3 regions of the Paenibacillus sp. MER 99-2 genome follow, and region 1 is predicted to be linked to each of the others. Evidence: riboswitches for the same ligand, from Rfam matches in the RefSeq annotation. Region 1 holds a riboswitch; each other region holds the start of a gene.
The links. A riboswitch is a leader RNA that binds a small molecule or an ion and turns the genes downstream of it on or off. The one in region 1 is predicted to bind cobalamin.
Positions count from the first base shown of each region.

Region 2: another riboswitch for cobalamin. It lies ahead of nikB (nickel ABC transporter permease); the one in region 1 lies ahead of M3636_RS11440 (ABC transporter substrate-binding protein).
Region 3: another riboswitch for cobalamin. It lies ahead of M3636_RS17355 (hypothetical protein); the one in region 1 lies ahead of M3636_RS11440 (ABC transporter substrate-binding protein).

Region 1 is NZ_JAMAUZ010000002.1:135,570-138,726, reverse strand. It holds gene M3636_RS11445 (FecCD family ABC transporter permease) at 1-830, opposite strand, end outside; gene M3636_RS11440 (ABC transporter substrate-binding protein) at 827-1,834, opposite strand; cobalamin riboswitch at 2,101-2,254, opposite strand; gene M3636_RS11435 (histidine phosphatase family protein) at 2,414-3,058, opposite strand; gene cbiB (adenosylcobinamide-phosphate synthase CbiB) at 3,052-3,157, opposite strand, start outside.
Region 2 is NZ_JAMAUZ010000010.1:96,776-99,932, reverse strand. It holds gene nikC (nickel transporter permease) at 1-674, opposite strand, end outside; gene nikB (nickel ABC transporter permease) at 675-1,613, opposite strand; cobalamin riboswitch at 1,789-1,979, opposite strand; gene M3636_RS26060 (AraC family transcriptional regulator) at 2,054-2,896, opposite strand; gene melA (alpha-glucosidase/alpha-galactosidase) at 3,090-3,157, shown strand, end outside.
Region 3 is NZ_JAMAUZ010000003.1:522,552-525,708, reverse strand. It holds gene cobJ (precorrin-3B C(17)-methyltransferase) at 1-1,196, opposite strand, end outside; gene M3636_RS17355 (hypothetical protein) at 1,295-1,546, opposite strand; cobalamin riboswitch at 1,534-1,723, opposite strand; gene M3636_RS17350 (uroporphyrinogen-III synthase) at 1,967-2,791, opposite strand; gene M3636_RS17345 (GerAB/ArcD/ProY family transporter) at 2,925-3,157, opposite strand, start outside.

The sequences.
Region 1 (3,157 bases):
TGTGGAATGACAAGGCCTACAAAACCGATGACACCTGACACCGATACGGCTCCTGCTGTGAGCAACGTGCCAACCGCTAACACTGATAGCTTCAATCTATCCACCTGAACTCCAATGTGAGCCGCCTGACGCTCTCCCAGAGCAAGCACATTCAACGAACGTGCACGACTCCAGAGGAAAATCAGACCAAGCAGAAAATATGGGAAAAGGATGGCCGTATACGACCACCCACGCAGTGCCAGACTTCCCATCGTCCAGTATATAATTTCATTAATCGTCTGTTTCGACATCGTCGATAGGAAGGAGACAACTGCCCCTAGGAAACTTTGCATGACCACGCCCGCCAGAATTAGGCTATGTGTTGGTATTTTTCGACCCTCACGAGCTAGTGCCAGCACGAACCATAGCGTCAACACGCCGGTTAGGAACGCAACCAAAGGCAAGGTCCAGATTCCGATTAATGCATATTGTAATCCGAAGAAAATCAGAAATGCTGCACCCACCGATGCACCAGATGATACGCCTAACGTAAACGGATCTGCAAGAGGGTTACGAAGCACCCCTTGGAAGCCAGCACCCGCTATTGCTAGAGAGGCGCCCACGAGCACGGCAAGCAGTACCCGCGGGAATCGCACCTTCCATATAATCTGTTCTGCTGCTGTGCTCCAATCGGGAGTAATCCAATCCCCGATCCACGGAATGTGATGCAGCAGAATACCTGCAATGTCACGGACAGGCAAGGATACTGAACCAATGCCCGTGCAGATCAGCACCGTCAACACCAGCAGTCCTATCCCAGCCGTCCCGTACACCGCTAGCTTTTTACTCATTGGAACAGATCAGGGTAGATCGCTTTAGCTACGGCTTTCAGACCTTCGGTTACCCGTGGTCCTGGACGGCTAAGTAGGTTGGCATCTAGACCGATAACCGCATCGTCTTTTACCGCAGTAATCTGATCCCAGCCGCTACGAGCTTTGATAATTTGATCCAGTGTTTTGGAATTCTCATCAATGACATCATTGGCATACAGAATTACATCTGGGTTCGCAGCAATGATATTTTCTTCATTAATTTCGTTCCAGCCTTGCAAATCAGAAGCAACGTTGTTTCCTCCAGCAAGTGTGATCAGCTCATCCATGAACTCACCTTTACCCACTGTCCAGCCCGGGGAAAATTCAACATATACGTTCTTCTTCTCTTCCGGTTTAACCGCCTTCACCGCTTCAGTAACATCTGTTACATCTTGTTTCATCTTCGCGATGAGCTCTTGTGCTTTTTCCTGTGTATCCGTAATTTGACCAAATGTTTCAATGTTGTTCGCTACATCGTCTACTGATTTTGGATCAGTCTTGAAAATAACAATCCCCAGGTCACGGAATTTCTTCACCGCTTCTTCATTCATGGAGATGCCTGTGAATACGATGTCTGCATCCGCTGCAATGATGGACTCTTCATTCGGTTTAGATACACCGCCCATTTTGGGCTTCGTTGTAGCTGCTTCAGGGTAATCATCAAAATCAGATACACCTACGATCTGCTCGTCCAATCCAAGGGCGAACAACGACTCTGTCTCCGCTGGAGATACAGATACAATTTTGGCTGGTGCCTTTTCAAACGTGAATGTCTCACCTGTTGCATCTGTAACGGTAATTGGATATTGTGTCTTGAGATCCGTTGTTGTCTGTTCTTGACTCTGTTCCTGTGCAGGTTGCTGTGATGCTCCTGACCCCTCATTCGTTGTTGCATTGCCACATCCAGCCAAAGCCAGTGCTAGTGCTGCTGCACTAAGCAGGGACGCTACGCTTTTCCAGTTCTTGATATTCATTCTGTTCATTCTCCCCTTCTCTATCTGTTCTATTGACCCTGTGTGTGCTCAAAAACTAAATGCTCATATCTTGATGTTCCTGTATAAGGTTGAACTTCAACATTTACACGTTATCGGAGAGTGAAGAACCCATATTGGAACAATAAAAATCCCCAATCCTTACAACAGGATCAGGGATAACGTCTCGCATATGGCGTGCTCTACGCATGATGAATCACCTGCGCTGTTCATACACAGAACACTGCCCGAAACGCTGTCCTTTCCTCGAAGGAACACCGGTCTATACGTCCAGGGCAGGTAACCTGACTTACAGGATTATTCCTGATTCACAGTGGCGGGACCGTGCCGGATTTACACCAGCTTCCCTATTTCATCCGTTTGCGTACGTACATGGTATGAATACACATAACCATGCAACTCCAATGCATACGGAACCCTTGGTCGCTTATGATCTAAACATTCAATTGAGCATATTAGTTGTATACGTATGGTTGAGCATCTAATCCTTGATTAGACCCATCAAACCCCTACGCATCGTCACACGTCTGTTGTGATTATAGGTTATATTGTACAACCTTACAAGCCGATTCAAGGAAATGCCATCTGGCTTCCTACCCATCCGCTCGCCCCGTAATCCAGCCTGACCTTAATGGCTTGGCCTGGAATAACCTGCGTACCCCAGAAGTTCAGATCAGGGATTAGGCGAGATATCGCATATCGGATCACACCGCCATGTGTCACGATACCAATCTGAGGTAGATCAACCTTTACTGGTTTGGACATTGCATCGTGCAACAAGCAAGTATCCAGAAAAGAATCAATCCTTGCAGTAAATGCCTGCCATGACTCCCCCTTCGGTGGTGTCACGCTCTGTGGATCATCAATCCAGTCTCGATATTGCTGAATGTGTTGGAGTTGATCATACGTCTTGCCCTCCCACTCCCCAAAATCAATCTCTCTGAGCCGTGCATCTAGCTGTGCCTGCTCCTGTTGCATAGGAGCGACATTTGTGAGGGTCTGCCGACAGCGCAGTAGGTCACTGGAGTAAAGCTTGCTCCAACAGAAGTTACGAAGCTGCTCCCTGAGCGGAGCAAGCTCTTGATTCGCTTCAGGCAGGAGACCGATATCCGTATGCCCAAGATATCTTTTTTCCTGATTCCACAACGTTGACCCATGACGGATAAAAATGAGATCAAGCGAATGCATTTCGTTTTCCTTATTCGATATCACCACAGTAATGTACCTCCAGCTAGCCAGATCCCGAGGGAAGCAAACACACACAGAATGACAAATGAACCTGCCGACCAGAACATGAGGCGGGTCGTTCTCACG
Region 2 (3,157 bases), on a different contig from region 1:
GGTTCAGGTGGCTGTGCACCAAGTCCGAGGAAGGATAGACCTGAGATCGATAACATCATTCCGCCCACATCCATCATCGCCATGACGATCAGCGGTGAGATCATGTTGGGTAGAATTGTTCTGATGATGATCTGACTCCACCGTGCACCGCCGAAGGCGGCGGCGGCTACATACTCTTTTTGCTGTAATGAAATGACGAGACCTCTGGCAAGACGTGCATACTTCGCCCACCACACCACAGACAGAGCTACCACCGTGTTGAATAATCCTGGCCCTAACATGCCGACTACAGCAATAGCGAAGATTAACCCTGGAAAAGCCATGAGCGTATCTGTTAAACGCATTAATATGGTGTCTGTCACACCACGAGCGAATCCCGATATCATGCCAATCGTTACACCGAGTACAAAGACAATACCCGTCATCATAAAGGTGAGAAGTAATGATGTGCGCGCCCCATACAGAAGACGTGACAGAATACAGCGCCCAAGCTGGTCTGTACCCAAGGGATATTCCGTGCTAGGTGGTTGCAGCACATGGGCAAAGTTCGTTGTCAGCGGATCATGGGGTGCCAAGATTGGTGCGATCATCGCTAGAATTATCCAGCATCCGGTTAAAGATAGGATCAACGTAAACCAACGATTTTGTTTGAATATCTGCTTCATTTCGCTCATCTACACATCCACTTCCAGTCGAATCCGAGGATCCCGCAGATGCGTCCATAGATCAACAAGCAGATTCAGCGTGACGTATATCGTCGCCATCCACATGACGTACCCCTGAATCAACGGATAATCCCGTGTAAAAATGGCGTCTACGGCCATCTGACCTACACCTGGCCACACAAACAGACTCTCTACAATGGCTGCACCGCCCAATAATGTCCCGGTAGACATGCCCATCAAGGTCACAATCGGTAGTAGTGCATTTGGCAAAATGTGATGCATAATGACCTGTCTCTCCTTCACACCTCTGGATCTCGCTCCGCTCACATAGTCCTGGGACATTTCATCCAGCATAACCGCTCGAATCTGCCTGCTGTACTGTGCAATCAGCGGAACCGCCAGCGTACAGGTAGGCAGGATCAGACTATTCCATCCCGTACTCCCCATCACTGGCAGCAGCTTCAGTTGAACGCCAAATAGGAGCATGAGTAACATTCCCAACCAGAAGCTTGGCATGGAAAGCCCAGCAAAAGAGAATAAACGAATTGCATAATCCAGCCATTTATTCCGATAGATTGCCGAAAGAATTCCGAGCGGAAAAGAGATCATAATGACGATAAGCATAGCGCTGCCTGTTAGCCGTAGTGTTGCTGGTAGACGAGACAACAATATGTCCACTACAGGACGATCATACTTATAAGAGGTGCCGAAATCCCCTTGCAGTACCTGCCCCAGCCAGGTTCCATAACGCATCCAAAATGGCTGGTCTAGCCCAAGTTGAGTGCGTACCTGCATGACCAATTCGTCGGTTGGCGTGATCCCCGTGGACATCAGCATCAGCCTTGCTGGGTCTCCTGGTGACAAGTAGGTTAACAGAAAAGTCAGAAAGGTAATGCCGAACAATACAGCTACCAGTTGAACTAATCTTTTAATGATGTATCTGCTCACGCGTTCAGACGTCCTCTCTCCCAAGCTCCATCGCTCTGCAATGGAAGGTACAATCTATCCCGTTCTACCAAAAAAGCGCCCTTCTCCGTGTTACCGGTTAAGGACGCCTTAAATAGACAGATTTTCAGAAAAAATCATGCTTCTCTAAACACCTTCCTATCTCCCGTAGGTTACTAACGTGTCGTTAAATTAGGCAGGTCTCCTGGCTCCAGAATCATCGTCAGACAGCACCTTCCCGGCTTACACCAGTGGCAATACGCTGTATGACTCCTCTGTTACAGTGGCGGGACCGCGCCGGTATTACACCGGACTTCCCTATTAAGCTTTTATCCGAATCGATAAAGCACCTAATTCCACATATTCAATTGGTTTCTGTACAAGTATAGCTGGCAGACTGATAATGTTCAAAACTTTTATTACATGAAATTAAAATAATCCATCTATATGGTTAGATTAGGCTGTAATCTAGATGCTTTGGGAGATACTCCTGTTACCCGTTTGAACATCTTAGAAAATAACAGCGGATCGGTGTAACCCACTGAATGGGCTACCTCACTAATAGATAATACAGGATTTTGCAGTAGCTCAGCTGCGCGGTTGATCCGATATTCAAGGAAGAACGCCTGAAGTGACTTGCCATACCGCTCCTTGAAAAGCCCGGAGAGATAAGTACGATCCAGCCCAACAGATTGCGCGATATCTAGGATCGAGGTTTTCTGACTGTACCGGTTCTCCATATATTGTAGAGCCTGACGAATATATTCTTCCTTGGTGGACACAGGACGATCCGTCTTTTCTTCCGTCTTGGGAGAAGAAGCAATCAGCTCCGCAATTAACCGATATAACAGGCTTTGGCTAAATATATCGCCGCCTTGCCGTGACGAGGCCTGAACCATGTCAGTATACAACTGATCAAACCATATGGGGTCTTGAGCTTCAAACACAGGGTGTTCCGGACTTAGATAGGCTCGCTGCATAAATGTTTTGGCATGCACACCTCTGAATCCAAACCAAGAATACGTCCACGGATCACTTGCATCTGCCTCATAGTGGATAATCGTATCCGGGACAATGACAAATCCCTGTCCTGGTGAGAGATGGTATTCCCGGTTCTCCATCTGCACCGTGCCTCGCCCTTCATGAATGTAATGAATAATGTAGGAGTCGCGGACACCTGGTCCCCAATAATGAGATGGCTCACAGTCCTCCCATCCGAAAAATAGCAGCACCAGCTCCATCTGTGTCCAGTCTAAAGAAACCACATTCATTTCAATTCGACTCATCTCACGCACTTCCTTCCCTCAATACGCATCAATGATTGTTGTTAATATTATAACAGGTAAATGGGTCATATTATCTCTGTAAGCGACACCAAAAATGGGATTATGACATATTTAAGATAGGTTGCACCATAGTTATCCGCCTCCAATGAGCCTATAGTGAAGGTACAACAAATTCAGGGAGGCTGAACTTTAGATGAGCAAAATTACATTCCTCGGTGCGGGAAGCACCGTCTTTGTCAAAAATGTACTAGGTGACGTTAT
Region 3 (3,157 bases), on a different contig from region 1:
GCGTCCAGCCAGCGGCGAGCGGACTCGCCCGCGAGGGCACCGCCTACCGCGAGCCGCGTTAGCGCTTCCGCCGCCAGCTCAGCGGCGCCCGCTTGCGGCGAAGCAACCGCTGCGCGCGGCGCGGCTTCTGCCAGCGCTGACGCTGGCCGCTCGCCAGCGAGCACGGCGGTGCCGCCGCCAGCCGGGTGCGATGCCTGCGCAGCAGAGGCTCCTGCACCGGCAGGCGGCTGGCTCTGCGGAGCTGGGCCTGTTCCGGCGCTCACGCCGGGCATGGCTGGCTCCGCCTGGAGCTTCGCGGCTTGCGCTTCGCGAGCCGCGTCCGCGCCCGCTGCCTCACCGGAGGTGGCAGCGCGGGCTTCTCTTGCGCCGAGCGACCATGGCTCGGCTTCGGTGCGAAGTCGCTCATGAGGTCTGAGCGACTGTTCCGTGGTATTCAGCGTATATTTGCGCTGATACCCACGAGGAGTGACCATGAGCCCTTCGTACATCATGGTCGAAGAGTTACCGATGATCACGGTGGTCAGCATCCCGATATCATGGTTAAGCATATCCTCCAGGGTAGTCATAACAACGTCCTGACGATCCCGATAGGCGCTTTTCACCAATCCAACCGGAGTTTGGGGATCACGGTAACGAAGCAGCATTTCCTGAGTCTCGACAATTTGGCGTGTTCTGCGCCCACTGCGCGGGTTATAGAGTGCAATGACAAAGTCCGCTGACGCCGCTGCTTCGACCCGGCGAATAATCGTTTCCCATGGGGTAAGATGATCACTTAAGCTGATCGTACACGCATCATGCATCACCGGTGCACCGAGCAGCGAAGCACAGGAATTAATAGCCGATACGCCTGGAATCACTTCAACGGCAACACCGCTCTCAGGTTTCCATCCCTGCTCCATCAATACTTCGTAGACTAGACCTGCCATACCATATACACCGGCGTCACCACTGGAGATTACCGCAACAATTTTGCCCATTTCGGCCTGTCTAACCGCTTCCTGAGCCCGGCTTACTTCCTCTGTCATCCCCGTCCGCACGATCGCTTGTCCGTTCAACAACGGCCGAATAAGATCGACATACGTGTTGTAGCCGATGATAACCTCGCTCTCCTGAAGCGCCTCAAGTGCACGATTCGTAATATGTTCCATCGCGCCTGGGCCAAATCCGATGACCAGCAACTTACCTTGACCTTGCATCGCTTCTCCTCCTCCATCACCCTAAATAAACCTGCACATTCTACAATTCCGTTTTCAGCGTCTTCTATATAAATATGCTTCATCAAGCAGCGTTTTGTTCAAAAATGGATAAATGCATTCGACCAACAACGATTCTCATAATAATCTCTCAAAATCAAAAAATCCCATCCTACAATCGGATGGGATACGTATGTACGTACACTCAAGAAAACAACCACAAGACATAATGCGAAGAGCACCATCCAGTTGTTGAATACGCCAAATAAAAGGCCTACCAGGCGAACCGTCTGTCCGCCTGTTTCCTGATTATTCGTACACCACTCCTTTCCGCGAAGGGTTTGGTGACACATGCAAGGTAGGTCTCCTGGCTCTGGATCATTAGCTTCTTCTTCTGCCTTCCCCGAATGACGAGTGACATCAACCAAAAAAGAGCTTCACCATTACAGTGGCGGGACCGCTCGGGATTTGCACCCGATTCCCTGTTATCTCTTGCCTGACGCAAGAGCACCTTGCTTGTTTTCATATATGAGCATAATGTGAATAATTTGTTTTTATCATAACATCGCTTCGGAAAAAATGTCCATGTTTAAGATATGAATGTACCAGCTACCTTTCTTCTGTTTTATTCGGAGTTATTCAGGGTGTATCCACTTGAAAACAGCAAAAATCCTGACCCAAAAATGGATCAGGATAACATGTACATTTCTTATGCATGGTACGATCTTTATGCCAAAAGACCGTTTAGTGCACCTATTTTTATCGAGTGTCGCCTAAGCTTTGTCCACGTTTGCGGCAGCATAATAACGTCCTAGCTCCACAATCAGGGCACCCATCTTCTCTTCTTCGGGCACAACAAGTGCCTCAATGCCTTCTTCCCGCATCGCATTCGCCGTAACTTTACCCACAGAAGCAGGAATGACCCCTTCACGAAAGGCTTGCAGCATCTCTTCTAGCTTTCCTTGGGATGTAGCGTATGCCGTCAAAAAGCGAACCTGGGGTCCACTTGTAAAAGCTACCGCATTAACTTCATGGTTCACAATCTCATTCAATAGCAGTTCTAGTTCATGATCCTCTGGAGGGACATGGCGGTAAGGTAGCACTTGTCGAACCTCTGCACCCTGTTCTTGCAGCCAGTTTACCAGCTTTGGTGCTGTCTCACCATGTAGCTGCAATATAACCTTTTTCCCCGCAAGATCATGTGGCTCCAATTCCCGAATTAATCCATCTGTACTGCCATCATCATCCCGAACTAACGGATTCAGCTTACGTTTGCGAAGTGCATTCACCGTCTTGTATCCACGTGCTGCAATGGATGATTCAGATAAGGAGTCCAACAATTGTCCCGCAATCTCCATATCCTCCGCCATATCAAATAGCGCATCCAATCCCATACCCGTAGTCAGTACAGCCCAGTCCGGTGGATCAGAGATCCAGGATACCAGACCGTCGCGAATATTCCGATCATCCAAAAACACCGTTCCCTGTGCAGGTCGCACGAGTGGGACTCCGCCCATTTTCTCTACTAATATAGACATTTCTTTGGATTTGCGTGGTCCTGTAAGTGCTACACGTATGCCTGCCAAATGTTGAGCCATTCCAAGTTCCCCCCAGTTCGTTCAGCCGAACGTTCTTCAGTCTGACTACAGTATACAGGGTAGTTCTGTGGAGGGAAACCTCGTTCATGCCATTTGATGTATACTCAGCTATAACGTTTTTTTATGAATTGGATCAGGAAGGCTGAAGCTCTCCCGCTTGACCATCTGTACCCTCATCACTTTTTTTCTGATCTTTCGAAGTGGATTCTTTTGAATCCGACGTTTGCTTATGTCCTCCACTGCTGCCACTCTGCTTAGCCGCGGAATGTTGTCGATCTTGCTTGCGAGGGTGCAGAAACAGAAATATTAGAATCGGCAACAACACCTCAAACAAAATGGCAACCCACGTCCATTCTCTTGTAAATC